Regions from separate parts of the Pseudoalteromonas sp. APM04 genome, predicted to be linked through region 2. Evidence: riboswitches for the same ligand, from Rfam matches in the RefSeq annotation. Region 2 holds a riboswitch; the other holds the start of a gene.
What was found. Region 2 has a riboswitch for lysine ahead of lysC (lysine-sensitive aspartokinase 3). Riboswitches for the same ligand answer to the same signal wherever they lie in the genome.

Region 1: another riboswitch for lysine. It lies ahead of dapA (4-hydroxy-tetrahydrodipicolinate synthase); the one in region 2 lies ahead of lysC (lysine-sensitive aspartokinase 3).

What each region holds. Positions count from the first base shown of each region.
Region 1 is NZ_CP094441.1:3,221,448-3,237,172, forward strand. Features, by position in the region: gene MTP24_RS14870 (TonB-dependent receptor) at 1-1,087, opposite strand, end outside; gene MTP24_RS14875 (aldose epimerase family protein) at 1,300-2,265, opposite strand; gene MTP24_RS14880 (acyl-CoA thioesterase) at 2,490-2,879, opposite strand; gene MTP24_RS14885 (2OG-Fe(II) oxygenase) at 2,913-3,617, shown strand; gene MTP24_RS14890 (cysteine desulfurase-like protein) at 3,679-4,914, opposite strand; gene MTP24_RS14895 (2OG-Fe dioxygenase family protein) at 4,924-5,556, opposite strand; gene acnB (bifunctional aconitate hydratase 2/2-methylisocitrate dehydratase) at 5,757-8,354, opposite strand; gene MTP24_RS14905 (OmpA family protein) at 8,647-9,702, opposite strand; gene MTP24_RS14910 (protein adenylyltransferase SelO family protein) at 10,092-11,501, opposite strand; gene MTP24_RS14915 (DNA-3-methyladenine glycosylase I) at 11,504-12,208, opposite strand; lysine riboswitch at 12,400-12,596, shown strand; gene dapA (4-hydroxy-tetrahydrodipicolinate synthase) at 12,725-13,609, shown strand; gene MTP24_RS14925 (2,3,4,5-tetrahydropyridine-2,6-dicarboxylate N-succinyltransferase) at 13,625-14,365, shown strand; gene MTP24_RS14930 (PLP-dependent decarboxylase) at 14,365-15,570, shown strand; gene MTP24_RS14935 (succinylglutamate desuccinylase/aspartoacylase family protein) at 15,576-15,725, shown strand, end outside.
Region 2 is NZ_CP094441.1:1,420,562-1,436,286, forward strand. Features, by position in the region: gene MTP24_RS06705 (TonB-dependent receptor) at 1-266, opposite strand, end outside; gene MTP24_RS06710 (peptide-methionine (S)-S-oxide reductase) at 458-946, shown strand; gene MTP24_RS06715 (DUF4136 domain-containing protein) at 1,159-1,710, opposite strand; gene MTP24_RS06720 (hypothetical protein) at 1,846-4,620, opposite strand; gene MTP24_RS06725 (hypothetical protein) at 4,617-5,165, opposite strand; gene MTP24_RS06730 (hypothetical protein) at 5,171-6,457, opposite strand; gene nhaD (sodium:proton antiporter NhaD) at 6,677-7,924, shown strand; lysine riboswitch at 8,035-8,207, shown strand; gene lysC (lysine-sensitive aspartokinase 3) at 8,283-9,662, shown strand; gene MTP24_RS06745 (4'-phosphopantetheinyl transferase superfamily protein) at 9,816-10,571, opposite strand; gene MTP24_RS06750 (sodium-dependent transporter) at 10,712-12,034, shown strand; gene MTP24_RS06755 (NYN domain-containing protein) at 12,039-12,713, opposite strand; gene MTP24_RS06760 (2-hydroxyacid dehydrogenase) at 12,800-13,786, opposite strand; gene MTP24_RS06765 (glutathione peroxidase) at 13,882-14,433, opposite strand; gene MTP24_RS06770 (NAD(P)-dependent oxidoreductase) at 14,555-15,436, shown strand.

The DNA.
Region 1 (15,725 bases), 1.7 Mb from region 2:
CATTGCGGTCTAAACCTTGTTGAACAAAGTCAGTTGCACCTGAACCACCACCATTTGGATCGTCAAACGCATTGTGTGACCAATAAGTTACTGTTTCTGTTGATGGATCTACCTGAAAATCACGGAAGTTACCTGGAGTAAACCAGTTTGCATAGTTACTTACTTGAGACTCAACTTCAAATTTTGAATAAATACCGTCAAACGTTAAAGTTAGATCATCGCTAGCAGCGTATTGAAATACCAGTGTACCACTTGTGCGTGTGCGGTCTTCAACGTTTGATGTTAAATCTAAATTACGTGGTACCCATACATTAAATGCTTCTTTACCTGTACCTGCAGCAGCATCAAAGTCATTTGTTTGGATACGGTCGACACGGTAAAAGCCACGTGTATCAGCTTGGTTAATTTGTGCATCACGCTTTTGTACTGATAAAGAGGCTAGTACGCCTAATTTATCTTCCATAAAGGTGTCACTTATGAGGCCTGAAAATGCAGGGGTTGTGCTTTCAGATAAGCTGTCGTAAGTTGCTTTTACATTACCCACAGCTTTGAAACCGTCCAAATCAAAAGGCTTAGCTGTATTTAAATTAATGTATGAACCAATACCACCTTCTTGATTAGCAGCATTTGATGTTTTGTAGATATCTGCACCTGAAATTAGCTCTGAAGCAAGTGTGTCGAAGCTAAACTCACGGCCAGCTCTTTCCGACGCCATTTGACGGCCATTAACAGTAACCAGGTTAAACTGAGGGCCAAAACCACGCACAGATATAAGCTGACCTTCACCACCGCTTCGGTCAATAGCAACACCTGTAATACGTTGTAGTGACTCTGCTACGTTTTGATCAGGAAATTTACCAAGATCTTCCGCCGAAATACCATCAGAAACGATGAGCGCTTCTTTCTTATCAGAAAAAGAACGCTTAAGGCTACTTATTAAGCCGCGTACTTCAATGACTTCGATATCTTTTTCTGCTGTAGCTCCCTCTGCCTCTTGAGCTGCAACATGGCCGCTTGCCAGTACACCAGCGATAGCTAAACTGAGTGCGGTTTTCTTGTTGAACGATAACTTATTGTTAATTATCATTTTTTAAAAACTCCTGATTGTGTGTAGTTATTTTGTCGTTATGTTGATTGAATAGCTTCAAAATTATTTCAAATACTATTTATATTATAAATACTTTAAACAAAGCAAAAGTGCAACCTTTTCCTTAATAATACGTATCACTTCATTACTATTGATTTTCTTTTTGTTTTCTTTTAATTAACATTAAAATCAAATTAAGGTGTTGAGTTTAATTACGAAAATGCATAAATAATAACCTGATTATATTCTTCATCAGGCAATAAATTAGCTTTAGGATAATTTTCGCGATTTGGCGCATCAGGCCAATTTTGCGCTTCAAGGCACAGTGCTTGTCGCGGCTTAAAAGGAGCACCAACAAAGTTTGCTGTGTATAACTGCATGCCTGGCTGAGTGCTTTTGAGTGTTAAATTAATACCGGTTTGCTGCGACGTTAAAGTAGCCATGGTATGAAGGCTGTCGTCGTTTTCAAATACATAGCAGTGATCTAAACCATTAGCTGCATCTAATTGGGTGTGACTTTGCGTTAATGTATCTTTAACTAATTTTGGCGTAATGAAATCAAAGCAGCTATTTGCAACGGGGGCAGGCCCGTCCAATGGGATGCTGTGCTCATCAATGGGTAAATAGTGGGTCGCATTTACCTGAAGTAAATGGTTAGTAATAGTATCGCTGCTCTCAAGATTAAAATAGCAATGGTTAGTGAAGTTAACGAGAGTTTCTTTATTGCAAGTCGCTTTAAACTTAAGTAGAAGCTGCCCATTTTCTGCAGTAATGGTTTGCCATACTTTTAACTCTCCAGGAAAACCCTCTTCGCCATCCTCTGAGCAATAATAAAGCTCAACCTCACTGTCGGTTTGTTTGGTTACTTGCCAAAGTACTTTATTAAAGCCTTTAACGCCGCCGTGTAGGCTATTAGGGCCGTTATTTGCTTCCAGTTGATACTGCGAGCCAGATAAGTTAAAACGCCCTTCAGCGATACGATTAGCGTATCGACCTACTGTAGCGCCTAAATAAAATGGGTTTTCAAGATAGTACTGAGGATCGTCGACGCTAAGCGTCATTTCTTGGTTTTTAAATTTAATGCTTTTAATTATTGCACCAAATGGCAATATTTCGGCAGTTAGATTCTTAGAGTCACTAAGCCGTATAACCCGCATTGGTTCATCAATGGTTGTCATCGTCACGCACATTCCTCAAAAGTTACCTAGAAAACTATATTAGTTAGATAAGGCAGCTATATATATTATAAATAGTATATAACTCATATTGGTAACTCAATTAAAAAACGTTAAATTTTTTAATAAAATTTACAATTGCGCTATTTATTTAACGTTAATACTGACTACCTTTTTATAATTGGCTAAGTTGAAATGTGCGTAACACCGCAGTATCGGTTTGTAAATTAAGCCATATGCTTCTCAAGTGCTGCTTTTTCTTCAGTGCTCAAAGCTTGCTTAGCTCTTTCAGCAAAGTTATATCTGACCATTACAACCTTTCCAATTGCACAGCATTTATCATGCTGAAATGCCTCTTGCTTGAGTACAAAAGAGCTTTTTCCTATGTGATCTACAGACGTTTTAATCGTGATCTCGTGGCCATAAAATAACTCCCCCACAAACGACACTTCTATTTTGGCAATGATTAGTTTCCAGTCATGTGGGTTTAAGTCTGGCGTAAAAAATTTAAAAATAGGGACGCGAGCGGCTTCAAACCACACGGGGAGTACGGTATTGTTGATGTGTCCGAGTGCATCTGTTTCGCTAAAGCGCGGTATCACTTTTTCAATAAACATATTAATCCAAAAATAATTATACAAAGGTAAACCATGACGGACTTTATTCGCGTTTATGAAAACGCATTGAGCGATGATTTTTGCGATAACTTTATTAATACGTTCACGCAAAGCCCGCATGTAAAACAAGGGGTTACTTCAGGCGGTGTTGATTTAAAGAAAAAAGATAGCCACGACCTACACCTAAATAGTCACCCCGAATACGCAGAGCAATTAAAACATATACAACAAACGACTGCACAACATGTTTTTAACTATATTGAAGAACATATTTTTATGATGATTGGCGCATTTGGCTTAAAGGTTTATCATCCAAAAACGGGGGAAGTAGTGGATTTAACTCAAGAAAATTTTGATGAAGTGGGTAAGCCACAGCTCCCTGTCCTTGTGCAGCAAATATTTAGATTAGGTAATATCCAAGCGCAGAAATACGAGGTAAATAAAGGGGGTTATCCTTACTGGCACAGCGAAGTGTATCCTCAGTTACAACACAATGAAGCCCTGCATCGTGTACTTTTATTTATGTTTTACTTAAACGATGTCGAGGAAGGTGGAGAAACGGAGTTTTATTATCAAAACCGTAAAATAGCCCCTAAAAAAGGCACCATGGTGATAGCGCCTGGCTACTTTACGCATACACATAGGGGTAATAAGCCAGTATCAAACGATAAGTATATTTTAACCTCGTGGGTGCTATTTAACCGTGCAGAGCAAATATATGGTGCACCTAAAAGCTAAACCAATAAATAAGCCATAAGTAACACTTATGGCTTATTTATATATTTAGTAGACGACCTATTTAACCAAGTAGCTCGTCAAACATATCAAACAGCTTATCAAGCTCTTCGACTGTGTTGTAATGCATACAACCAATACGTACTACACCGCCTGTATCAAGCACGTTTAATTGCTTACATAAACCTTGCGCGTAAAAATGTCCATCCCACACACATATATGCTGTTTGCCTAAAAACTCTGAAACGGCGCGTGGCTCAAGCCCTTCAAATGTTAAAGCAAACGTAGGGGTACGTTCGTTTAATCGATCAAAGTCATCAATACCGTATAACTTTATACGAGGGTAATTAACCAAACGCGTTAAAAAGTGCTCACTGAGCGCCATCTCGTGCTGTTTAGTTTTAGCAAACGCAGCTGTTAGCTTTTCACAGCGTGTATGGCCATCATCAAGCTCGCTAATTGCAGCAATGTAATCAACAGCGGCAATAAAGCCTGCCATTGCTTCAAAGCTTTGGGTACCTGTTTCCCAACGTCCCGGCGCTACATCTTTAGCAGGCTCTACTTTGTAAGGCGTAAAACCTTCAAGATGCTCTTTTTTACCGTACACCATCCCTAGGTGTGGCCCAAAAAACTTATACGCTGAGCAGGCTAAAAAGTCGCAATCAAGGGCTTGTACATCAATAAGCTCGTGCGGCGCATAATGTACCGCATCAACATACACAAGAGCGCCCACAGCATGAGCTAGCTCTATAATGCGTTTAATATCGTTAATTGAGCCTGTGGTATTTGAAGCATAGGTAACAGCCACCAACTTAGTCTTGCTGTTTAATAAGCTTTCAAACTGCGTCATATCTAGGCTGCAATCGGCTTCATTAATCAAGGCAGTATTAACCTTAACGCCTTTATCTTCTGCGGCTTGCTGCCATGATGACACGTTTGAGAAGTGATCGGCGTTAGTAACAATGATCTCATTACCGGCTTGCCAATCGCGCGATATAGCTCGGCTAAAACTAAAGGTAAGGCTTGTCATGTTAGGGCCAAACACAATATTTTGAGCACTTGGCGCATTGAGTAAATCGGCTGCAGCTTGGCGTGCATTTGCCATTAGCTCAACAGTTTTATCGCTTGAAAAAAACGCGCCACCTAGGTTTGAGTTGTAATGCCCTAAATAAGCAGACATTGCATTAAGCACTGACTGCGGCACTTGAGAGCCACCAGGGCCGTCCAAAAATATCGGCGATTTACCATCAACGCTTTGCATTAATGCCGGAAACTGCTCACGTAATTGCGCTATATTCATGCTCATCCCTTAAGACGTAAGTACGAAGCAATCCAGGTAACCTGGTTTGCTGGCATCAACTTTGTTCATTGGTGTGGCGTTATGCCACACTTGACGGTCGTTTATAAGCGCAAACATGCCGTCTTTAATTTCCATTTTAAAACATGGCTCAGCTTGTTTGTTTTCGTATACAAGTAACTCGCCACCTTCTAAGTTTTCGTGCGAAACACCGCATATACATACATGATCAAAACCGTCTTGATGCACGCCTTCTGGCGCTGCTGGCGTATCGCTATCAATGGCTAACATTCTAAATTGATGTATTTCAATATCGCGATCTTCATCAATACCGGTAAGCTGGCAAAACTCACTGACAATACTTTTCATGCCATCTGATTCAAGTAGGCTTTGCTCTAAATTTTCGTAAGTACGTTCAACGTTACCTTGAAACGTATTAATCGAATCGTCTTGAACAAATGCTTTGGCAGCTTGCAATTTTAGCTCACCATTTTGAAATTTAATTACTGAATAACGACGCTTACGAAATTCGCCATCTGCATATGGATTTGCAGGTAGGTTATCAAAAGAAGGCTTAACCAAATCAATATTTGCTTGGTTAATAAAACGAAGTTGCAGTAAATTCTGGTTGTTTAATGCAGTCATGAAATCTCGCCTAAAATAATGAGAATGTTAAAAGAGATTTTAATGCATATAGCGAGGAATTATTGCTTTATTATCTAACTTAAATGTAAAAAAATACTTAATTTTAATTCAGTATAAGGCTATTAAAGCATGAATAATCTAAATTATATTTAAACAATAAAAAACCCGCCGAAGCGGGTTTTTTATTCAAACTCTATAAATTAAACAGCTTGCTGAATAATTACGTTGTCTGCTTTTTTAGTGTACTGAGGCATACGGTGGAAGTTCAAGTAACGGTAAGTATCTGCTGCCGTTGCATTGATTTTCGCTGCATATTCTTGGTACTCAGCCGGAGTAGGTAATTTACCTAAAATTGCCGCCACTGCAGCAAGCTCTGCTGATGCTAAGAATACGTTTGCGCCTGTACCTAAACGGTTAGGGAAGTTACGTGTTGAGGTAGAAACAACCGTTGCTTTATCTGCAACGCGTGCTTGGTTACCCATACACAGTGAACACCCTGGAGTTTCAATACGTGCACCAACACGACCAAAGATACCGTAGTAACCTTCGTCTGTAAGTTGGTCTTTATCCATCTTCGTTGGTGGAGCAACCCAAAGCTGTGTTGGAATACGACCAGTAAAGCCATCTAATAATTTACCTGCGGCACGGAAGTGACCAATATTAGTCATACAAGAACCGATAAATACTTCATCGATTTTCTCGCCTGTAACGTCAGATAGTAAACGCGCATCATCTGGGTCATTCGGTGCACAAAGTACCGGCTCTTTAATATCAGCTAGGTCGATTTCAAGTACGTGCTTGTATTCCGCATCCGCGTCAGCTTCCATAAGTTCTGGGTTAGCTAACCAATCTTGCATTGCAGTAATACGACGCTCGATTGTACGAACATCGCCGTAACCTTCAGAGATCATCCACTTAAGCATAACAATGTTAGACTCAAGGTACTCAGAGATAGACTCTTTAGAAAGCTTAACAGTACAACCTGCAGCTGAACGTTCTGCTGATGCATCTGATAGTTCAAATGCTTGCTCAACAGTTAAGTGCTCAACACCTTCAATTTCTAGTACACGGCCAGAGAATTCGTTGATTTTACCTTTCTTCTCAACCGTTAATAAGCCTTCTTTGATACCGTAGTAAGGAATTGCATGAACAAGATCACGTAATGTGATACCTGGCTGCATTTCACCTTTAAAGCGAACCAAAATAGACTCAGGCATATCAAGTGGCATAACACCTGTTGCTGCTGCGAATGCTACTGCACCTGAACCCGCTGGGAACGAAATACCTAATGGGAAACGAGTATGTGAATCACCACCAGTACCTACGGTATCTGGTAATAACATACGGTTTAACCACGAGTGAATTACACCGTCACCAGGGCGAAGTGAAACACCGCCACGGTTCATGATGAAATCAGGAAGCGTATGGTGCGTGTTTACGTCAATTGGTTTAGGGTAAGCAGAGGTATGACAGAATGACTGCATTGTTAAATCTGCAGAGAAACCTAAACATGCTAAGTCTTTAAGTTCATCACGTGTCATAGGACCAGTAGTATCTTGCGAACCTACAGTAGTCATTTTAGGCTCACAGTATTGGCCTGGGCGAATACCGGCTACGTTACATGCTTTACCAACCATTTTTTGCGCTAGTGTAAAGCCTTTGTCTGACTCTTCAGTCACTGCTGGTACTTTAAATACATCAGTAGCACCTAAACCTAAAGATGTACGTGCTTTGTCTGTTAAACCACGACCAATGATAAGTGGAATACGACCACCAGCACGAACTTCATCAAGGATTACGTCAGACTTAAGTTCGAAAGTAGAGATAACATCATCAGTACCATGGCGTTTAACAACACCTTCGTATGGGTAAATATCAATTTGATCACCCATGTTGAACTCGTCAACATTTAATTCGATTGGTAATGCGCCAGAATCTTCCATTGTGTTAAAGAAGATAGGTGCTATTTTGTTACCTAAACATACACCACCAACACGTTTGTTTGGTACAAATGGGATATCATCACCCATAAACCAAAGCACAGAGTTAGTAGCAGACTTACGAGAAGAACCAGTACCTACAACGTCACCTACATAAGCAAGTGGTAAGCCTTTAGTTTTTAATTCTTCAAGCTGTACGATAGGACCTACTTCACCTGCTTTATCTGGGTTTATGCCATCACGCTCATTTTTTAGCATTGCCAAAGCATGAAGTGGGATATCAGGACGTGACCATGCATCTGGTGCAGGTGATAAGTCATCGGTGTTTGTTTCACCCGTTACTTTAAATACAGTAACAGAGATTTTTTCAGCTACTGCTGGCTTATTTGTAAACCATTCAGCTGCAGCCCAAGATTCGATAATTTGCTTAGCAAACGCATTGCCTGCTTTGGCTTTTTCTTCTACGTCGTAGAAAGCATCAAACATAAGTAATGTGTTTGAAAGGCCTTTTACTACGATTGGCGCTAATGATTCGTCATCAAGTAGGTCAATCATTGGCGCGATGTTGTATCCGCCTAGCATTGTTCCTAATAATTCAGCTGCTTTTTCTTTAGAGATAAGAGAAGTAGTCGCTTCACCTTTAGCTACAGCGGCTAGGAAGCCTGCTTTGATATAAGCAGCGTCATCAACACCTGGTGGTACACGATTGATTAATAAATCTAAAATGAATTCTTCTTCACCTGCCGGTGGGTTTTTTATTAATTCAATAAGATCAGCAGTTTGCTGAGCATCTAATGGCGCTGGTACGATACCTAACGCGGCACGTTCTTCTACGTGTTTACGATATTCTTGTAGCACAATATTGCCCTCTTGGTGACGTGAAAGTATTCGGTAGCGCTTCATGCGCACTTGTTACCCAATACTTATAGTATTCTAACGCGTAATTATAAAGCTTTTATAGATAGATGAAAATCCATCCAGTTACACAACTGATTATACCGACTATAAACACTATGAATAGTAGTTGCGGGAAATTCTATTCCCATGAATACTTATTAAGTAATAATCATTACTATTTAGGTAGACAAGCATAAATAGCGGCCATAAAAAAACCCAGCATAAGCTGGGTTTTTATAATAAAAATAATCTATTAACGTAAAACTTTTACTGTTTTGATTGTTTTGATGTGCGCTTCAACACGACGATTCTCTGCGTGTGCAGCGGCTGTGTTAGCTTCATTTTTAAGGCGCTCTTCACCTAAACCTACCGTAGTAATGCGGTCAGATGCAATACCGTCAGCTATTAATTGCTTAGCTACCGAATCAGCACGCTTTTTAGATAGCATTTTGTTGTAAGTCGCTTTACCTACTGCTGAAGTATGACCTTCTAAAAGCACTGTTGTATCTGGGTAATCTTTTAAGAAAGATGCAACTTGATCGATGTCGTCTAAGTAACGCTGTGATACAGCAGCTTTGTCGTTAGGGAACGTTACTAATAAGCTCACAGTTACTTCTTTATCTTCATATAAAGTACAACCAGTACCATCAACAGCATCTGTCATTGGTGTATTAGGACACTTGTCATCAGCATCTAAAATATTGTCATTGTCGCTGTCTACTGGCTCAACCATAACTTCAACAACCTCTGGCGCAGGCTGTACCGGCTCAGCAGGCATAGTGTTTTGTCCAAAGAAATAGTTAATACCTAATTTAGCGCCAACATCTGTGTAACCTTTATCAATACCTTGGTATACAGCAGTTTCAACGTTAGCGAATAAGTTGTCAGTAATGAAGTGTCTGTAACCAACACCTGCATTTAAGAACGTGTTGTCATCAACAACGTCCATTGATTTAATACCAACTAAACCGTAGAAAGGACCGCCATCTAAATGGTAAAGCGCATCAATACCAAAACGGCTACCGTCGATGTTGTTACGGTTACCAGCGGCTTTGTCGAATGCATTGAAATCAAGATCTGCATACTCTAAACGAGCACTCCAAAAATCGCTGAAGCGGTAACCCGCTTCAAGACCAAAGCCAGTCGACTCGTTTACGTCAAGACCAGCCTGTGCGCTCATATTTTCCCAAGACGCATCGTAGTAGTCGCCAAATGCGCCAATGTAGAAACCTTCTTGCTTGTCAGCAGCAAAAGTAGATACGCTAGTTGCAGCTAACGCAATTGCAATAGTTAGTGATTTTAATTTCATTGTTTTCTTCCCATTTTAACAACTAATAAATTGTGGCTAATTAAGTACTAGCTCACTAAGTTTTATACAGACTAACTCAACTTTTGTTAATCAATACTTAACGAAAAATAAAGTTTATAATTTTTTTCAATGCGATATAACGATATCCAACAAATCAGTTTAGGTGAAATTTAAAACTTTACCTAGCTAGAAACCAACTAGTTGATCATATAAATCGATAATCTGCAGAAGACACAAAGACAACTCAATCAATTGTTCTTGCTCACAATGAAACTAACTTATCTTTATGTTTAGATAGTAACACCGGAATTTGCTTTGCTCAATCAATGAACATCTCTGTGCTAAAATATCGTTATTTATAATCATTAACTTATCTATTTTTACAACACTTAAGTACCACAAAAAGTTTTATAGTCGGTATCATTTGACGGTACCTCTTGAAATTCGGCCATATCATCGCTGAACAGGTACGGTTTATTAGCTACTTTTACAAAACGGCTCATCAGTTTACTTGAACCAAGCTCATTATATTCAGCTAATATTGTTTCAATTATATGATTTCGCGGAATTATACGTGGATTGGCTGCTCGCATGGTTTTGTAGCTATCGTTACTTGTTCGGCTTTGCCACTTATTCGCCCACTCAATTAATTCTTTTGGAATAGTTGCATTGCCATTCACAAACTCCGTCAGTGCATCAAAAGTATTGGTGTAATCAAGATGATGTGCTTGCAATAATGTTAGTAGCTCAGAAACAAGATCTTTGTCGCCCTCTTTTGCACCAGCCAGGCCTAATTTTTTGCTCCACATTACTGTAAATTGAGTATTAAATTGCTCTGAAAAATGATGTATAACTGGAGTAAGTAATGACACAGCTTTTTCTTCATCATCGCTAATTAATGGGATAAGGCTTTCAGCTAAGCGAGCACAATTCCAACTCGCCATATTTGGCTGATTACCAAAAGAGTAGCGGCCTTGCTTGTCTATAGAGCTAAATACGGTGTCAAAATCAAAGCTATCCATCATTGCACACGGGCCATAATCTATAGTTTCGCCACTTACGAGCGTGTTATCGGTGTTCATAACGCCATGAACAAACCCAACGCGCATCCAATTAATAATCAAGTTCACTTGATTGCTAATGACTGCTGTCAAAAAAGCGATATACCGCTCAGGACCTTCACTCGTTATTTCAGGGTAATGGCGTTTAATTGCTAAATCAGCTAATTTTTTTAATCCCTCAGCATCGCCTTGGGTTGCTAAGTATTGAAACGAGCCAACACGAATATGGCTGCTTGCTAGGCGAGTAACAACAGCCCCTGGTTGAGGCGTATTACGGTAAACCGCTTCGCCGGTACCAACCACAGCCAAACAACGAGTAGTGGGAATACCTAATGCGTGCATAGCTTCACTCATTACGTATTCACGAATAGCAGGGCCTAATGCACATCGCCCATCGCCACCTCTAGAATACGGGGTAGCGCCTGAGCCCTTTAACTGAATGTCCCACAGCTGGTTTTTATCGTCATTTATAGCACCAAGCAAATGCGCTCGCCCATCACCCAAGCGCGGCGAAAAATGACCAAACTGGTGCCCAGAATAACCAAGCGCTACCGACTTTATTTGCTGTGATTCATTGCCTGCAAAGGTACTAGGACGCAGCTGCGGCTCAACACCTATATTAAACTGCTTTGCTAACGCTTCGTTCCACAAAAGCAGTTGCGGAGCTGCAACGCTTGATGGTTGATCTTCTATTGCGAAATTATCTGCTATGTCTGTGTATCTCGGCACTAGTTTCATGGTTAATTTCCTGACTGTTGACGTATACCTACGCGATTGTCACCCACACCATAGGCCACAATTAAACTCAGCTCTTGCATACTTAAACCACTTTGCTTTTGCATTTCGTTAAAAAATGCCTGCGCAGCAGTGAGTGATTTTTTAGTTTGCAGCCCACCATCAATAATTTTATGTGCCCTTAGGTAACTTTCTACATCTCGCGAAAGTAAAAAAGTATCTTTACCAAGCGCTCTTAAGGCATACGGGCCAGTATTTCCACCCAAACGGGCGCCGTGTTTTTTTAAATATGCCCATAAACCAATAATGTCATCGCTTGGCCAGTTAGCTACGAACTTGCTAAAACTGCCATATTCCTGTGCTATTTCGTGGATCATGTAGGCATTTTCAGGAATTGTTTTCACTTTTTTATAATTACGAATAATACGCTCATCACTCGCTTTTTGCTCGAGCATATCGGGCGGCATCATTAATAGCTTATCAACGCTGAATTCCCAAAAAACCTCTCTAAAGCCCGGCCATTTGCTGTTTATTACCGACCAGTAAAAACCACTTTGAAAAACTTTTCGGGTAAATTCTTCAAGCCAATCGTCGTCACTTAATGCGCTTAATGCTTTTTTAGATAAGGGTTTTGCGAGTAATAACTTAAGCATTTTTTCAGAGCCTTTTCGCTCTACTGCTCGCTTATAAATATCGCTAAATTTTTCCATACTTATTAAATACCTCGCTGCTCATAGGGTTAGTTTACGAGAAAAGCAGCCAATACGTAACCACCCACATTTTCGATGAACTAATCTGTATCCTGCAACTTGACACCTAGACGGCTAAAATGTTTTAATCGCCGCAATTACCCTATTTAAATTGTATTTTGTTAAACCTTTTGCGGTTAAACAAAATACAAAGGGCTAGAAGAGGTGCGTTATTCAGGTAGCGTATGTTAGGAGCGCAAACTCCAGTGAGCATACGTCAGGGGAATACCGCCGAGAGGTAAACGCTTTTGCGAAGCAATTACTTCGGGCGACTAGGTTGAATCCTAGCGACTGTCACCAATAGCTGTTTTAAAACAGCTTATTAGTTTGGTGGAGAGCTTCTGGTCTTAAATAATAAGGCCGTGCGCCCTATTATTTTAAGCCCATTCGCTCTTCGAATACTGTTCGAACGACGTTAATGCGGCTCACATCATACAGCCCCTTTAATATCTCGAACACCTTATAGGTTCGTAAGAGATGATCAATAATTTCAATTTAGATGACTACGCACTGTGGACAGCGCTTGTTACGCCGTTTGATCAACAAGGTAATGTTGACTACGACACGCTCACAACACTTGTTAGCGAACAAGAAGCAGCACACAACGGTATTTTACTGCTCGGTAGCACAGGTGAAGGTTTAGCCCTTACGCTTAATGAGCAGCAAGGCATTGTTGAGCATGTGTGCCAATTAAAACCCAGTGTACCGCTTATGGTTGCTGTTGGTGGTAGTAATTTAGCTCAACAAAAAGAATGGGTTAGCTACTGTAACCAATTACCTATTCACAGCTACTTATTAGGCTCGCCTCTTTATGCAAAACCAGGGGCTGTAGGTCAAACTCTTTGGTACGAAAGCTTGTTAAACGAAAGCGCGCATCCGTGTATGTTGTACAACGTACCTGGGCGCAGCGGTGTAAGCATTCCTATCGAAACCATTGAAAACTTAAAAGCGCACCCTAAACTGTGGGCTTTAAAAGAAGCCAGTGGCAACATCACCCAATTTGAAGCATACCGACAAGCCGCGCCTAATTTAGCGCTATACAGTGGCGACGATGCACTTATGCCCTACTTTGCCCAAGCAGGTGCAAAAGGCTTAGTATCGGTTGCGGCAAACGCGTGGCCTTTGCAAACACACGAATTTGTAAAACGCAGCTTAAGTGGCCAACACCCCAATTTATTTGCTCAGTGGACTCGCGCTATTAATAGCCTATTTGCTGTAGCAAACCCTATTCCCGTTAAAGTGCTAATGCACCAACAAGGCCGCTTAAGTAGCCCGTTGCTGCGCCCGCCTTTAACGCATCTTGAGTTAACGCAAACCGATTGCATTACCACTGCAAACGACACCATTTTATCTTGGCATTAAATACAGGTTTTTATAATGAGCTGGTTAGAACTACTAAATAATTTAGAATCCGGCGCAGTACGCGCAGCATCACAAAACGAAAGCGGCCAATGGGAAGCTAACGTAGAAGTAAAACAAGGCATTTTAGAAGCCTTTAAAAATGGCACTAACACCGAGTTTGCAGGCGGGTTTGTTGACAAGCACAACCTTGCACCGCAAGAGTTTAGCACTGACGACGGCGTGCGTATGGTACCAGGTGGTTCAAGCGTTCGTCGTGGTGCCTACGTAGCTAAAGGCACTATTATTATGCCACCAGCGTACGTAAATATTGGCGCATACATCGACGAAGGCACTATGGTTGATAGCCACGCGTTAGTGGGCTCGTGTGCACAAGTAGGTAAAAACGTACATTTGAGCGCAGCCGTTCAACTTGGCGGTGTACTTGAGCCAATCGGGGCAAGCCCAGTTGTGGTTGAGGACGATGCGTTTATTGGCGCAGGTTGTGTCATTGTTGAAGGCGTAGTGGTTAAAAAAGGCGCGGTACTTGCACCAGGCGTGCGCTTATCTGCAACCATTCCGGTATACGACTGCGTTAACGAGCGTCAGCTAGATAAAGGCGAGCCAATTCCAGAATACGCAATTGTAATACCTGGCTCTCGCCCGGCGTCTAACGAATGGGCACGTGAGCAAGGCTTAAGCATGTCGTGTGCGTTAATTGTTAAATACCGCGACGAACAGAGCGATGCATCATTATTGCTAGAAGAGGTTTTACGATAATGAGCTTTTTGAGCACGCCAATCAAAACCGCTGTTAATACGCTTACACAGCAGCTTGATACTCCTTTTTTTGTTTACGACTTAGATAAACTAAACGCACACCTTACGCGCTTAGTTGCGCAAACCGATGTAAAACTTTGGTATGCAGTAAAAGCGAACCCGCTTTCTAAGATTATTCAAAGCTTAGATAGCGCAAGCTTTAACTTTGACGTAGCAAGTAAAGGTGAACTTGAACAAGTCCTTGCACAAGGTATTAGTTCGCAGCGCGTGCTCAACACAGGGCCTGCAAAGAGCTCTAAACAAATTAAACACTTTATTGAGCGCGGCGTACGTATTTTTGTTGCCGAAAGCCTCAATCAAGTGCGTTGGTTAAACCAACAAGCGCAGCTGCAAAATACGCAGCTGCAAGTTTTATTGCGTGTGCAACTACGCTGGCCTGAAGGTGAAAAAAACCCACTAGGCGGCGACAGCCTAACTCCGTTTGGGCTTGGCTGTGATGAATGGCAAGCGCTCAATACTGGCGATTACCCAGCACTTAATTTTGATGGCCTGCATATTTTTCAGTGGGGCAACATGCTTAGCACGCAAAAGCTAAGCGAGCTGTGGTCGCAAATGATTGCACCGCTTACCACCTTGGCTAATAACTTAAATATAAACCTTAAAATTCTCGATTTAGGCGGCGGTTTAGGCATTCCTTATACACAAAACGAGACAATCCTTGAGTGGGATGGCCTTATAGCCGCGCTTGCTAAAATTAAAAAAGAGGCGGGTGTAGACGAGCTTTGGATGGAGCTTGGCCGCTACGCTGTAGGCGAATGCGGTCATTATGCTAACCCCGTAGTAGAGTGCAAACAAAACTACGGCCAACAGCAAGTTATTTTAACCGGTGGTATTAACCACTTATTGCGTCCTGCTGTTACAAGCCAAGATTTTCCTGCGGCGTTATTGCGCGAATCAACGGCGCCAGAACAAGCAATGAGCCTATATGGCCCATTATGTACTGCCCTTGATTGCTTAGGCGAGCATACCCTACCAAGCGATTTAAACGAGCAAGACTGGCTGGTGTTTAGCCAATGTGGCGCCTATGGTTTTACCGAAAGCATGCCCTATTTTTTATGCCATGAACTAGCTGCAGAATACGTGTTACAAAATGGCGAGCTCACCTGTGTACGCCAAGCAGAAGATGCCAGTCACTACTTAAGGTAATAAACATGAGCATAACAACACCCATTAGCCAAGAAAACATTGTAGTAGGGGAAGTAGCAAATGGCTTGCCTCTCACTATCCCGGTGTATCGCTTAAAAGGCGACGGCACAGGTCCAAGCGTGTATATTCAAGCCAACATGCATGGCGCCGAGGTA
Region 2 (15,725 bases):
CCTGTGTTTTCGAAAATACCGCCACGAATTGTTACATCAGCCTGGGCTTCTGCCATATTACGTGATTGTAAATCAACACGAGGGTCGTATTCTAAATTAGAGACGGGGGAGTCAAAGGTACCAACGGGTAATTTATTTGCCGTGGCCGATGCCTCAACAGTAATTTGTTCTATTGCTGTTTCGGTGTTGCTTGTAGCTTGCGCATAAGAAAAAGGTGTAACGCTGCACAGCAGTGCAGAAAATATAAAATGCTCAGTGCGATTCATGGTGTATCTCATAATGTGTTTAGGCACTAATAAAAACTATATAAAGCGGGTGGGCTAGCTTAACTTAGTCAGTGCAATTTTGTGCGCTATTGTACAGTAATTATAAAAATCTGCATTTGATAATCATTTGTATAATTAACGCGTTACAATACACATGTATTTTTAATTAACTTTATTGAGTTAGATAAACGATGACAGTTCAGCAACACAATACACTCTATTTTGCCGGCGGCTGCTTATGGGGCGTGCAAGAGTTTATGAAACATTTACCCGGCGTTATAACAACCCAAGCTGGGCGTGCTAACGGCGCAAGTAATACCACGCAAGGAGAATATGATGGTTATGCCGAGTGTGTGAAGGTAACGTTTGACTCAAGTGTTGTTTCACTCAATCAACTGTTTGACTATTTTTTTGAAATTATTGACCCTTACAGTGTTAATAAGCAAGGGGTAGATGAAGGCCCTAAATACCGTACAGGCATTTACAGCAAAAACCAAAACCATTTAAATATTGCACGCAATTATATAAATAAGCGCAGCGATGCCGATAAGATTGCAGTAAAGGTAGAGCAGTTAACCAATTACGTACCAAGCGATCCAGAGCATCAAGACCGATTAACGAACCACCCAGATGATTACTGCCATATACCACTAGATTTATTGTATAAATATAAATTGTAAACTTGATGCTCAATGCTATGTAAGTAATTAGAAGCTATTACTTCTCGCGCAAGCAAGCTTAGCGCATACAAAATAAACTCAACGTGGTGTTGTAGATAGTCAGTTTGCTGACATGACGAGCGTGGCTGGTCGTTATTTAAAACCGTAATCCAAAAATAAACACCCACAAAAAAGCTCACATTCTGTGAGCTTTTTAAAAACTAACTTTAAACTTACTGCTGCTTTTGCGGCGGGAAGTTACTTAAAATATTTGCGACTGTTTTCTTAATTGACGCTTCGCGTTGCTCTGGCGATTGTTTTTTCTTTAAACGGCCTTCTTTAGCACCGCGCCATATTAGTTGATTGGATGCACTGTCTACAATATCGATAACCAATGTACCCACTTCGTATTCACGCGCTGTTGTGTCTCGTTGAAAACCAGTACCCCAGTAACCCCAACGGTTACTGTAACCAGTATTAAATGTATCTACTTCTAATTCTTTATCTACCGACGCATGATAGTTAACAAGTACGTCAGCTTGGGCTGGATCTACTAATGTCATACCAAGGGTGTTTGTAAGCTCATTATTTACCGCAGTACGCACACGTTTTTCCATTAAACCGTTAATTTGGTAGTTGTTGGTGTCTTTAGTTAAACTCGCGTTTTCTACCCAAGCAAATGTTTTAAAATTACTAAAGTTAGCTGATTTATCGTAATCCCAATCTGGGGTTTGAGTACAAGCGCTAAGTAGTGCTAGTGCTGCAACAATAAGTATATTTTTCATTACGTTAGCTCCAATAAAATGCATTACCTTAAAATAACACACCTTATATAAATGTGTATTATTAAAAGGTTCTAAAAATTAGTTTAGTGTGATGAATATGAATGACTAATTAATGCTAATTAGCCACTCAAAAATTTAATGCTCTACTTCTATCCAATCTTTTTCATCTACCCAGTTTTGTGCGCCATCTTTTACCGAACGAATCGGCACAATGTAGTCACAACTTATTTGCGGCTTAACTGAGGCAAATATAGGCACAAAGCCAAAGCTCAATGCGGTTTCTATAATTGCTTTTTGGTTTTGCGGGTCAATGTCGGCCGCTTCATCAATATAAATAGGTATACGGTACAGGTTTTGTTCCTGATCGCTTAATAAGTAACGAATAAACAACATGCCACACAATAACTTAATAGTAATACGTGTGCCATTTGAGCCGGCTGAGTCTATTTTTTCAAAGTGTTCGGTTTCGCCAGCGCGGTTTACCACTTCAAAACGAATATCGAACAAGTCAGTTAATGTAAGGCCTGCTTTGTCTGAGGCGAGTTTTATTAAGTGATCTTTTGCTTCGTTTACTGCGCTTTCGCTGTAAGGTTCTTGGCTCAATAAATCAAGGGTGTCGCCTTGTTCAAACTGATGCGACGTGCTGATAATGGTATCAATACTATCAACCAGCATTTTGCGTGGTATTACGTTAATTTTAAACGCTTGAAGGTTAGAAATACGGTGCTGGCTTATGCCTTTATTAAAGCTATTCATTTCGCGGCGAAGGCGGTCTAAATCTTCACGCAAGCCCTTAATCGTGGCGGCTACTTCGGTTAGTGCTACACGGCCTTGGCGCTCAACGGCATCGCGCTCGTTATCAAGGTTATGAAATGCGCTAATCAACTTTTGGTATTTAGTAAATTCGTCGTTTTCGTTATCGAACTTAGTAATGCCTGCGTTATATACGTGCAAATAGGTATTACGCACGTTTATGTCAAAGTTGCGAAGCTCTTGGCAGTCTTTATTGAAGTGATGTACTAAATCACTTAAGTTATCAAAGTCGACTGTTATATCAATCATGTACGGGGTCACTTTGCCGCTGTATAAATCAAGCGTGTGATCAATTCGCTCACTTTTAACTTGGCGAAGGCGTTCGGTTTGGCGATTAATTTGTTCTTGCTTAGATTTAATTAACGAGCGTCTGTCTGCAATTGAGCCACTATTTTTTTGAATGTCTTGCAGGTAATCGTCAACTTGTTCGCGCTCTGCTAATAATTGCTCTTTTAGCATGGCTTGCGCGTCTACCGACTGCTGCATTACTTCAAATTGCTCTAAACGTTTTAGTGCTCCCTCAAGACTCATTAGTTCATCGTAGAGTGCGTCTTTTTCTTTTTGTTTATCGGCAACATTGGCTGCCACTTCGCGCTGTTGTTTAAACTCTTTTAACGAGTGTTCAAGCGCACTTAACTGCGCGGTTAATTGCTCTTTGTTTTCGCCGCTTTGCATTTGTACTGGCGAAAGCTTTTTAAGTTTAATACTTGCGCCTGGCAAAGTAAGCACACCGCCTTTAACGTTATGGCTTAATAAGGATAAAAATTCCCCAAAGGCATCTTCGTCATCAATGGTTATATCGCCATTAGTGGTGGTGGCAAACGAAAGTAAGTCGGGGTTTAAGAGTCGCGATATTTCTTCCACTTCTTTAAGCGATAGGTCTTCGCGCATACGGGTGAACAAATTAAACTCCAGGTTTTTAAGCTGCAGTTTTAAGCTTTTAATTTGTTTTTGCGTTTCGCTAATGCGGTAATCAAGCGTGTGCAAGCTTTGCCCTTGTGCGCTGGTAATAGAGTGCGAAAGCGACTCGTAGTCTTGCTTAAGTTGGCCAAGGTTGGTTTTAATTGTGGCTTTATTTACCAGTTCAAACTCGCTTTTAAGGGCGCTGTAATCTAAAAACCATTGCTCAATTTGAGTTTGTTTGCGCTCTATATCGCGCGATTGCTGTACGTATAGGCTTTGTTTTTGCTCAAATTCGTGCTTTTCGTGTTCAATGTCTTCAAGTGCTATACCCAGTTCATTAAGCTGCTCTTCTTGGTAGGTGTCAAAGTCAATGAGTGCTTGGTCAATTTTAGGCGCGTACGCTGCTAATTTACCTTTAAGCACGGTTTGATTTTCAAGCATTGATTCAAGTGCGCTTATTGGCTCTTGCATTGATTCAAGGGCTTTTAATTCGCGCTTAGCCCGGTTCACTTTGTCAAACGAGCGACGCCATACTTCGTAAAAATCAACCTTTGAGTTTGACATATGGCGCTCAAACACTCGCAGCATAAAGCGTTTAACATCGCTTGCGCCCAATTTGTGTAAGTTAAGAATACGCCTAAAAATTTCTTTATAAATAGCGGAGTCTTGCACGTTATTAAGCGGGATCATTTTTAAATTAATGTCGCCGTCAAAGGGCGTTGCGCCGCCGGTAAGCAGGGCGTTTAGCTCTTGTGCTTTTAGCTCAATAGGATTGTAATTAAGCGACTTTAAATGATTAAACAGCTTGGTAAATTTAATTATGGTATTACCTTGCGTGTACTGTTCTAAATCGAGCTTGCCCTGATAACAAAAGTACTGGTGCGCGTAACCGGCTATTTTACCCAGACCCGCTACACCAATAACCACCGAGCCATGGGGGAGGTTAGCTTCAAGTAAAATGTACGACTGATCCGATGAAAAATAAAACTTACGGGTTTCATCTAAATCGTGCCCGTCCCATTCGGTAAGGCGTAAATCGTTTATTAGCGGAAATTGTAGGGCGTTAATAACCGAGCTTTTACCGGTATTATTTGGCGCACAAATAGAGCTGCTTTTATCAAGCGGGATCACACACTTTGCATAACCTGCGGTATTAAGTAGGGCGAGTTTACTCAGTCCGTATAAGTTGTTCATTCCTCGTCCTCCGTCATGTAGGTTTCTTCGTTTACTTCCATTAATGCATCAATGTAGCGGTGAATAGGTGCTTGTAGCATAAAGCCGCCTTCTACTTCACGGGCAAGACCTAAACGAACCATACGTAGGTAAACATCTTTTCGTAAATCTGAGCCCGAAAATATCTCAAGCTGATCAAACAAGTGCTTGTTTATTTGCACTAAGGTTTGCATCAGTTCTAAATCGTTTACTTCATCAAACAGGGCGCGCATTGGGTCTTTACCGGTATTGGCAAAGTGCTCAATTAAAATGTAAATAGTGAGTGCGATAGCGCGAGATATTTTACCCATATTTGGCGTACTTTCGTCGCTGGCAAAATAGTAAAAGCCACGGCTATCGTGTTTTATGTCGTGGCCTAATGCGGTAAATAGTGCGCTGTAAGATTCAATGTGTTGGTCGAGTTCTTGCCACATTACGTTGTCTTGTTCGCAAATGTGGTAACCCGCAGTTAATTTTTTATTGATTGCTTGCAGGTGAGTGAGTTCTTCTAGGTTTATATGTGTCATGGTAATTACTTATCTGCCTCAGTATTAGGCTGAGTTGCTGAATCTGATGCCTGAGAATTAAATGGGTAAAGTGAAAAGTGTTGGCCGGCAATTTTAACTCGGGCTTTTTCATCGCTTTGACTAATTTCAATGTCGCTATCACTGACTAATTTTTGATATAAAAAGAGCATTTCGTCGGCGTCTAATTCGGGGTAGCTTTCATCTAAAAACTGCAGCAGCGGCTGTGGTTTTTTACGTTTTTTGTTAAAGCGTTTAGCAAAGCTTGTTTTTACATCGTTGTAGTCAGGAATGTTAGGCGTTACAAATGCCGGTACATCTTGTTGTTCGGGAAGTTGATATTCTTCATGTTCAAATTCTACCAAGCTTGCCATGTACGCGACAATATGGCGTTGTTGCCCAAGCGAATAACGCTGAGAGTCGGTTACAAAATTAGGTTGTACAGCGCTTAGCATGTTATCTACGCCATTTTTACGTACAAGGCCGAGCACTTTGGCCGCTTGGCGTGTAACTAAGTTATTTCGGCGTAGCTCTTCGCGCAGGGGCATGAGCATATCGGCACTTTTACGTAAACTCTCTCGGCCCATAAGGTTCATTTCGAGTATGCGAGTTCGTAGCTGTTCTAGCATGCGTTTGTCGGTGTATGCTTTACCAGAGCGTTCAATAAATTCGATTTGTTTACTGATTTGCTGCTCTATTATTGTAAAGCAGGCATGAAAATCGCCCCTAATATCGACCATTTCAAGCATGGGCTCTATATATTCGTCAAAGGCTTCAATTACTGCTTTGTAGCGTTTTTGTAGTGATTGCACCGCATTGTTTGATTTAGCTTGTTCAACAATATTTAAAATGGCGTTTTCGTTGTGCGCGTAAAGTTTCATTATTTTACGTACCCGATCATCCATAATACGGCTAAATCGGCGTAAATCGTCAAAGTCTTCCATGCTACCAGCGTTATCTAAACGATTACCTAAACGGGCAAGATCGTCTACTAACACGCTAATTTCTTGTGCTAAGCCCAAATGCTCTTCTTGCAGTAAAAAAGTAGCAAAGTCAGCAATTGCACGGTTAATTTCAAGCTGTGATGATTTAGCCAGTGGAATTAAAATATCTTGATTGAGCAAACGGTTTGTTTCTTTGTAAATGCGCTCGTTGTTCCACGTGGGTTGTTTTTGCTTTATCGCATTTTGCACGTCTTTTAGGCTAAAGTCGGCCATTTTAAAACGTTTAAATAGTAGCTCTAAAACTCCCCAATGTTCGCTAAGGGTATTTAGTCGCTTTTTAGCTGGGATCATAAGGTGTTACAACATCCTAGTAATTTATTATTGAGAATTTAGAAGCGTCTCATTATTACGTATTCTAATTAATCTAGCCTGTATATGGTATTCGTTTTTAAGACTATTTAATAATAGTTTTTGTATAGCCGCAGTGCTAACATTCGCGCCGAAAATAGGCACGTCGAGAGGGACTTTGCGTGTGTTCTTTAAAACAATATCAAAGGTTATTTAATACCCATGGTTTCCACGATTATTCTAACCCTGATAGCGATCGGATTTTTATTGATTGTTATAGAAGATATCATCCATGTAAATAAAGCTAAAACCACGCTTTTTTTTGGCACGCTTTGCTGGATCCTCCTGTTTATTTTCCCTTTGCATGGGCAAAGCCCAGAGCAAGTACAAGAACTCCTTAACGAAAATATTTTAGAGATAGCATCGCTGTGGTTGTTTTTAATGGCCGCCATGACCTTTGTTGCTTATTTAAATTCAAAAGGGTTTATCGAAAATATTGTGCACAGAGTAATGCCAACAAGTATTAGCGAACGCAAGTTGATGTTTTTGGTTGGGGTCTTTGCGTTTTTGTTTTCGTCGGTTTCAGACAACGTAACGGCTACGTTAATATCGCTTGCTGTAGTTATGTCGTTAAAACTACCGCCTAAAAAGCTTATAAAATATGCCACACTTATTGTGTTTGGTGTTAACTCCGGTGGTGTGTCGTTAATTACCGGTGACGTAACAACCTTAATGATATTTTTAGATGGCAAGGTAACCATTGCTAACTTATTACTGCTTATTGCGCCTGCATTTATTAGCGTTATGCTGTTAGCAGCAATGCTAAGTGTTGGCATGAAAGGGGATGTAATCTTTTCAAAGTCTGGAAAAAAACGCATAGAAAAAACCGATATCACCATTGCAGTTATTTTTGTATCTACAGTTATAAGCATACTTGCGCTAAGTGTAATTTACAGTGTACCGCCTTTATTAACTTTTTTATGTGGCCTATCAATCATGTTTTTAGTGGCGCAATTTTTAATGCGCAAAAAAGACATAAACAAAAATATTATCGACTACGTACGCGACATAGAATACGACACCTTACTGTTTTTCGTCGGGGTTTTATTATTGGTAGGTGCATTAAAAGAGATTGGAATGCTAAGTAAGTTTACCGACCTTTACACCGTTATGGCGCCACAGTACGCTAACTACTTAATGGGTATTTTGTCGGCCGGGGTTGATAACGTACCGCTCACTGCTGCTTTACTAAAAGCTAATATAGTGATGAGCCAGCAAGATTGGTTATCGTTTACTTATGCAACCGGTGTTGGCGGATCTATGTTAATTATTGGATCGGCTGCGGGTATTATTGCTATGAGTAAAGTAAAAGAGCTAACTTTTATGAGTTACTTACGTTTGTCGCTCTATTTGTTAGTAAGTTATACCGTGGGTTATGCGGGCGCGTATTACATGGGCGGGTTTGTTTAAGTTTTGCTTAACAAACCGCATTAAAACGCTTGACAGCTAGACGTCTAAACGTTAACTTTCAAACCCCACTTTATAGTGGGGTTTTGTTTTATTAGCCATTGGTTAATACAACATTCAGAAGAGGTGCGATACTTAGGTATTTAATGGTAGGTGACGAACGCCCATAACCATTAAAGAGGGAAGTACTCGCCGAGAAAACCAACGTTACGTCGATGTTGTTTTTCGGTTTATGGGGCTGAATCCTCAAAACTGTCACCAATCTAGGTGGAGAGCTTCTGGCAGTGGATTTACCTTCAAGCATTCACTTGCCAAGTTCTTCTTGTTTTATCGCGGTTTGGATACCGCAAAAGGAGACTAAATGACTACCCAATCAGTGCCGCAAACAGTATCGGACGTTAAATCAGATTACATCGTTGCCAAATTTGGCGGAACCAGTGTGGCTAACTTTGATGCGATGAGTCGTTGTAGCGAAATTATTGTTGCCGATAAAAGCGTGCGTATTGTTGCTGTGAGCGCCAGTGCCGGCGTAACTAATCATTTGGTTGCACTGTGTAAATCAAGCATTACCCCAAAGCAGCGCCAAGAACACATTGACGGCGTGCTAGCCATTCAACACGCTATTTTAGATGAGTTATCGCTTGATGCCGATTTAGCCGTAGGTTTTAACGAAACGTTAAAAGCATTCCAAACGCTAGCGCTTGAAATACTGACAACTGATCAGCAGCACGATGAGTTACTTAGCTTTGGTGAACGTTTATCGTCGTATTTATTTGCGCAAGTGCTGCGTTTAAAAGGCTTAAATGCCGATCGCTTTGATGTACGCCAAGTACTTAAAACAGATAGTCAGTTTGGAAAAGCAACGCCAAATGTAAGCGCAACAGCACAAGCTGCTAAAGAATATTTGATCCCACTGTTAGATGACCAAGTTATTGTAACCCAAGGTTTTGTTGGTAGTGACGAATTTGGACAAACAACAACGCTTGGCCGTGGTGGATCTGACTACAGTGCCGCTTTACTTGCTGAGGCAATAAACGCCAAAAGCGTACATATTTGGACTGATGTTGTGGGTATTTTTAGTACCGATCCGCGATTATGTGTAAAGGCATCGCCCATTGCTCGCTTAAGCTTTGATGAAGCCGCTGAAATGGCTACCTTTGGTGCAAAGGTATTGCATCCTGCTACTATTTTACCCGCTAGCCGTAGTCATATTAATGTGTTTGTTGGTTCAAGCCGCGAGCCTGAACGTGGTGGTACGTGGATAGAGCGTGAAAAATCGCAGCAGCCAGGAATTCGCGCGGTTACCCAGCGTAAAAATCAAATTTTGCTCACCCTTAAAAGCCCTGAAATGTTATTGGCTAGCGGCTTTTTAGCCCGTGTATTTACTATTTTAAGCGAGTTTAATATATCGGTTGATTTGGTAACTACGTCTGAAATTAGTGTAGCAATAACGCTTGATAATGCGCCTAACGCGTCGCGCCCAGAGCTCGACCAAGCGTGTTTAGATAAGCTTGCTGAATTTTGCCATGTATCGGTTGAAAACAACTTAACACTGGTGGCACTTATTGGCTCTGAGATTCAACTTCGCCAACACGAAATGAACTTAATGCAGGTATTAAGTGACTTTAATATTCGCTTGATTTGTCATGGAGCAAGTAAGCACAATCTATGCTTTTTAGTCGAACAAAGTGAATCTGATAATGTGGTTCAGGCTATTCATAGTCGTTTGTTAGAAGCTTAACTAGCAATACCAATTCGCAATAATACTTAATCATTTTTAGGGGCTAAAAGTGTCGCTATCTGCATTAAAAAATTCTCATTTAGAACAACTAAATAACGAATTTTTTGCCTAGCTATCAACACGTTTATCTATCCTCAAAATAGATCACTTAATTTAGCGGGTTGGTATAAGCGAGACATCGGGTAACAAAAAGCACCGCCAGCCGGTGCTTTTTTTATGCACTAAGGTTAAATCAAACGTCTCTGTTAGCGTGTTTACTACTTGGCTGCTTGTGGTCAAGTTTACTAAGGTTAATTCGTTAAATACGTTGGGGCTAAGTAATTTGGCAATAGGGCGACTAGTTGCTTTAGCTAATGACTCTTTTAATGTCCAAATTCTAAAAAAGGTATTGGCTTGGCTTTGCGTATTAGGTTGAGACGTAATTAATGTAACTTCGTCTGTGTGGTAAAAATGCTTGGCTAGTTTTTCAAACGGGCGCGTTAAGCTAATTTTTTCAAGGTCGAAGCCAAACGTCTCGCTTTCTAAATTTAAAGCAACCCCAACAAAACCATGAGAGTGCGATATACACGTATTAATAACGCATTCGTTAATATGCAGCTCTAATTTAGCTGTGGATTGGTTAAAACTTGTGTTAATGGCATTTAATGGCACATTTGAAAATTCAGGGAAGGTGGATTTTACAAGCAATTTTAAAAGTAAGCGGCTTGCTACATATTCTTTTTTAGCTATTTGGTTTTTACGGCGGTTAATAACGGTTAATTCAAATTCGCTGAGTAAGCTCGCCAAGTTGTAATTAGCCAAACTAAGTGTATTAGCGTCGAACAACAAAACGGTACTTTTGCCTTTAGGTAAATTGGCAAAATCTGTTGGTGTTATGGTTAAGGCGTTATTAAAAAAATGTGCGGTCATATCAGCTCAAAAAGTAAAAAGTCGTTGTTATTGTGAGCAGTTAACGCGACAAACAAAGGCTGAATACAATTTTATTACTCAGCTGGCATTAAATATGGTTTAATTCACAACAATCAAAATAATAACAGATTTGTAGATGTATGGCACAAATGCGTGATGGGTTTCAAAGCCGACTTGGTTTTGTTTTAGCCGCTGCTGGCGCGGCAGTGGGTTTGGGTAATATTTGGGGATTTCCTACACAAGCTGCTAATCATGGCGGTGGAGCCTTTTTACTCGTCTATTTTCTGGTTATCTTTTTATTGGCTTTACCGGCGCTATATACCGAGCTTTATTTAGGCCATAACGCACAAGCAAACCCGGTAAAAGCGCTGGGTGACGCATGGCAAGATAGCAACCGTAAAATAGGTGCAGCTGCGGGCTATATTGGCCTTGCGGGCGCTGTAGTTATGTTGAGTTTTTATTCAATTGTGGCAGGCTGGATGCTGTCGTACGCAATTGAGCCTGTTACAACGTTTGTTGGTTTGCACAGTGTGAGCGAGTTTTTACACAGTGACTCGCAAGCCCGTAATTTTGTATTTACACCATTAATGCTTATTTTAACGGCCTGCATTATTTTAAAGGGGGTTAAATCGGGTATTGAAACTTGGTCGCGCCGACTGATGCCTATGCTATTGGTGTTACTTGTTGCGCTAATTGCTTATATAGCCACTTTGGATGGCGCAAGCGAAGGCTTTGCAGCGTATTTAATGCCTAACTTTAGCCAAATACTCGATCCAAATTTAATTATTGCCGCTATGGGACAAGCGTTCTTTTCGTTGTCGTTAGGGGTGGGGTGTATGATGATTTACGGCTCGTATTTACAGCCTGATGCCAATTTGCCAAAACTAACGGCAAGTGTTGCATTACTTGATACGAGCGTTGCATTTTTAGCTGGTTTACTTATTATTCCGGCTATTTATGTTGCACAGCATAATGGCGTTGAGGTATTTAGTGGCGGTAAATTAATAGGTGAAGGGCAGCTTATATTTGCTATTTTACCTGAGTTATTTAATACCATGGGAGAAATAGGGTTACTGGTTGGTTTATTGTTTTTTGTTTTGATGTCTATAGCGTCTGTGACCTCGACTATTTCGTCTACTGAAATTCCGGTTGCGTTTTTAGTTGAAAACCACAATGTAAACCGAACTAAAGCCACGTGGTTGGTAAGCTTAGTGGTTTTAATATGTGCGAGTGCAATTATAGTAAACTTTGATTGGTTATTTGGTTTAGTTATTATGGTATTTACTCAGTACCAACTTCCGTTAATGGGGTTATTTTACTTTATAACGGTTGGCTGGATGTTCAAACGAGGTAATAAGTTACACCAAGCTAGCACCGGCGCGCATTTTTGGTTTGCCCAGTATATTCGTTTTGTATGCCCAATATTAATGACCTTGGTGTTTGCAAACGTCGCGTTTGGTTAATGACTTAATGCAACGAGACTAAAAAGCCTCCGTCGGGGGCTTTTTGCATTTTAAAATGCTGATCGTGATATTTAAAATATTGATATAGCTTACTTACGCCTAGCTGCTTTTTTGTAATGTTGAATATTCGATGAAGGTAGGTACCAACATCCACTGTTTCAGAGAGTCCAGTTTTTGCATGTTGTGTGTTTTCAACGGCTTCTTTCACCAGTGCTAAATGGTAGGTATCAACAGAGGCAATACTTTTATTTTTTACTTTGGGTATGGTGTTTTGTTTACCTAAAATATAAAAATCATCAAAGTAGTGTTTAGCGCTCGCTGTATTATTACCAAACCCTATTACTTTTTTACCATTTCGTCTTAAAAAGTGCACTAGCGCAGCAAAGTCAGAATCAGATGAAGCGATTGCAAAAGTGTCAATCGGCGAGACATACAATGACTCCATAACCCCGACAGTTAACGCAATATCGGCAGCATTACTTTTCGATTTTACAAGTTTTTCTTGGTACACCATTTCTATAGCAAAGCGCGAACATATATTAACCCAAGGTTTCAGCTGTACAGCCCCAAAGTTGCCATATGCTTTTTTAACCTCAATATGTTCAAACTTAGCCATTATTTGCTCTATATATTTATGGCTTATATTTTCTGCATCTATGAATAACGCTGTTTTTTCCATTTAAACACCTGCTAAAAAAGCCATTAAATATAACTAATTGATACCACTGCAATGCATATTTTGGCAAGTGTAAATGGCTATAAATGTTAATTTTTAAAAACGGAGTTAGTAAGCGGTTTACTCTGTTCAACCTCAAGAGCATTTGTAATGGTGGTGTTTGCTATTTCGTTGAGCGCTTCTTGAGTAAAAAAGCCTTGATGCCCGGTGATCAGAACATTTTTAAAACCAACTAAACGAGAAAATATATCGTCTTGGTTTATTTCGTCGCTGTGGTTTTTAAAAAACAGTTCGGATTCTTGCTCGTATACATCTAGTCCTAAGTAACCTAGTTTTTGTGTTTTAAGTGATTGTATGCAGGCTTTGCTGTCGAGTAATGCACCACGTGAGGTGTTGATAAGCATAACGCCGGGCTTCATTTTAGCGAAAGCATGTTCATCGATTAAATGATGGGTTTGATCGTTTAGTGGGCAATGCAGCGAAATAATATCGCTTTGGGTAAGTAACGTGTTTAGGTCGGTAATGGAGTAGTTACCCGGTATTGCATTTGGGTCGCACACTAAAACGTTTGCGCCAAATCCATTGAGTATATTACACAGTGCTAAGCCAATTTTTCCGCACCCAATAATGCCCACTGTTTTGTTATGCAAATTAAATCCAAGTAACCCGTTTAGATCAAAGTTGTCTTCGCGCACGCGGTTGTAGGCTTTATGTGTTTTTCGGCTCAGTGTAAGCATAAGCGCAATACAATGCTCAGCTACGGCTTCTGGGCTATATGCTGGTACACGCAAAACATGAATGTTATGTGCTTTTGCCGCATCTAAATCAACATTATTAAAACCGGCACAGCGCAGTAATATAGTATTTACACCTTGGGCTGCTAATAGCTTTATAACTTGAGCATTAACTGTATCGTTTACAAATACACACACTGCATTGTAATTGCTTGCTAACACCGCAGTTTGCTCGTTAAGCGATTGCTCAAAATAGGTTATTGCTAAGCTATTATGAGGTGTAATGCTTTGTTCAAAAAAAGGTTTTTCGTACTTTTGCGCGCTAAAAAAAGCAATGTTCATGGTGTGGCTCCAACAATTTGGTGCGTTTAAAATAGTAAACCTGTTTAAATTAAACTACGTTACTGCCATGCGCTCAAGTAGCGATTACTTTTTATTTACAGCGCTGTGCGCCTATTTAAAGCAGACATAATGGGTGTTGCTTTTATGTCACTTGATTCAACGGCTTTTTGTAGGTGTGTTTCGATAACCTGTTTAAGTGTTTCAGGTTTAGTACGCGGTGCATAGCGTGCGACTAATTGACCCTGTGAGTTAATTAAAAACTTTGTGAAATTCCATTTCACTGCACGGTTTTGTGAAATACCGCGGGTATGGCATTTTAAATAGCTAAATAAAGGGTGAGCGTCTGGGCCATTTACCATGACTTTACCAAATACTTTAAACGAAACACCAAACTGCATTTGGTAAAAGTCTCTGATAGCTAAATTATCAAGTGGCTCGTTTTGCCCAAACTGGTTACATGGGAATGCAAGTACCGTAAAGCCACGATCCTTGTACTCTTGATATAGCTTTTCGAGAGCATTTAATTGCATTGAAAAACTACATTTACTGGCTGTATTGACAATGAGTACGGTTTTGCCTTTTAACTCGCTTAAAGAAAAATTCTCACTGTTATAAAGTGGTGCATTAAACTGATAAATACTATCCATTGGTTACCTACTTAATTTCCAATTGGTGGAAATTTTACAAAGACTTTCATTCGCTTTTTTGTTGGCCGGTTGACATAATCGGGACCTAGTTTCTAAGTTAGCAGTTAAATAGGTCATTTTTATGTCAATGAAAGTCGCATTTATAGGTTTAGGCGTAATGGGTTACCCAATGGCGGGGCATTTAGCCAATAAAGGGCATAGCGTATGTGTATTTAATCGTACGCAATCAAAGGCGCAAAGTTGGGCTGAACAATACAAAGGAAGCGTTGCAGATACCCCACGCGAAGCTGCTCAAGGCGCTGATATTGTGTTTATGTGTGTGGGTAACGACGACGATTTACGTTCTGTAGTTTATGGTGACAATGGCGTTTTGGCGGGTATGTTACCGCACACCATATTAGTTGATCACACAACAACCTCTGCAGAAGTTGCCCGCGAAGTAGCTGCAAAAGCGGCGCTGCAAAATATTGACTTTATCGATGCGCCAGTGTCCGGCGGACAAGCCGGTGCAGAAAATGGCGTTTTAACAGTAATGGCTGGTGGCATTGAAGCCGTATTTGCAAAAGTACAGCCTGTAATGGCGGCGTTTAGCCGTTTTAGCCAATTGTTAGGTGGCGTAGGCTCGGGCCAGCTTTGTAAAATGGTTAATCAAATTTGTATTGCCGGTGTTGTACAGGGTTTAGCCGAGGGCTTACATTTTGCTAAGCAAGCAGGGCTTGATGGCGAAAAAGTAATTGAAACCATTTCTAAAGGTGCTGCAGGATCGTGGCAAATGGAAAACCGCTACAAAACAATGTGGGCAGGTGAGTACGAGTTTGGTTTTGCCGTAGATTGGATGCGCAAAGATTTAGGCATTGCGCTTGATGAAGCTAAAAACAATGGTGCTACGTTGCCAATGACTGCAACGGTAGACCAATATTACGCTGATGTACAAGCACTTGGCGGCGGCCGATACGATACTTCAAGCCTACTTGCACGAATAGAGGCGCTGCATAAAAAATAACTATTTGTGTTTTAAATTAAACAGGTTCCGCGTTTAACTTGTAGACGCGAAGCTTGCCTGTTTAGCGGGTAATGCCCATAAGTGATTTATTCACAAAAAGGGTAAGGGTCGCTGCGCTTTTAGAGGCAGTGATAGTGTTAAAAAGGTTGTTGTTGGTTCATGTTTTCTCATTTACTTCTCATTCGTTTCTCTTTGTGCAAAAGTTTTTTATTTTAAAGCTTCGCTTTTCACATCAGCAAGCTCTTCATCTTCCGCTAAGGTGTATATATGGGTTTTACTTTTAGATGCG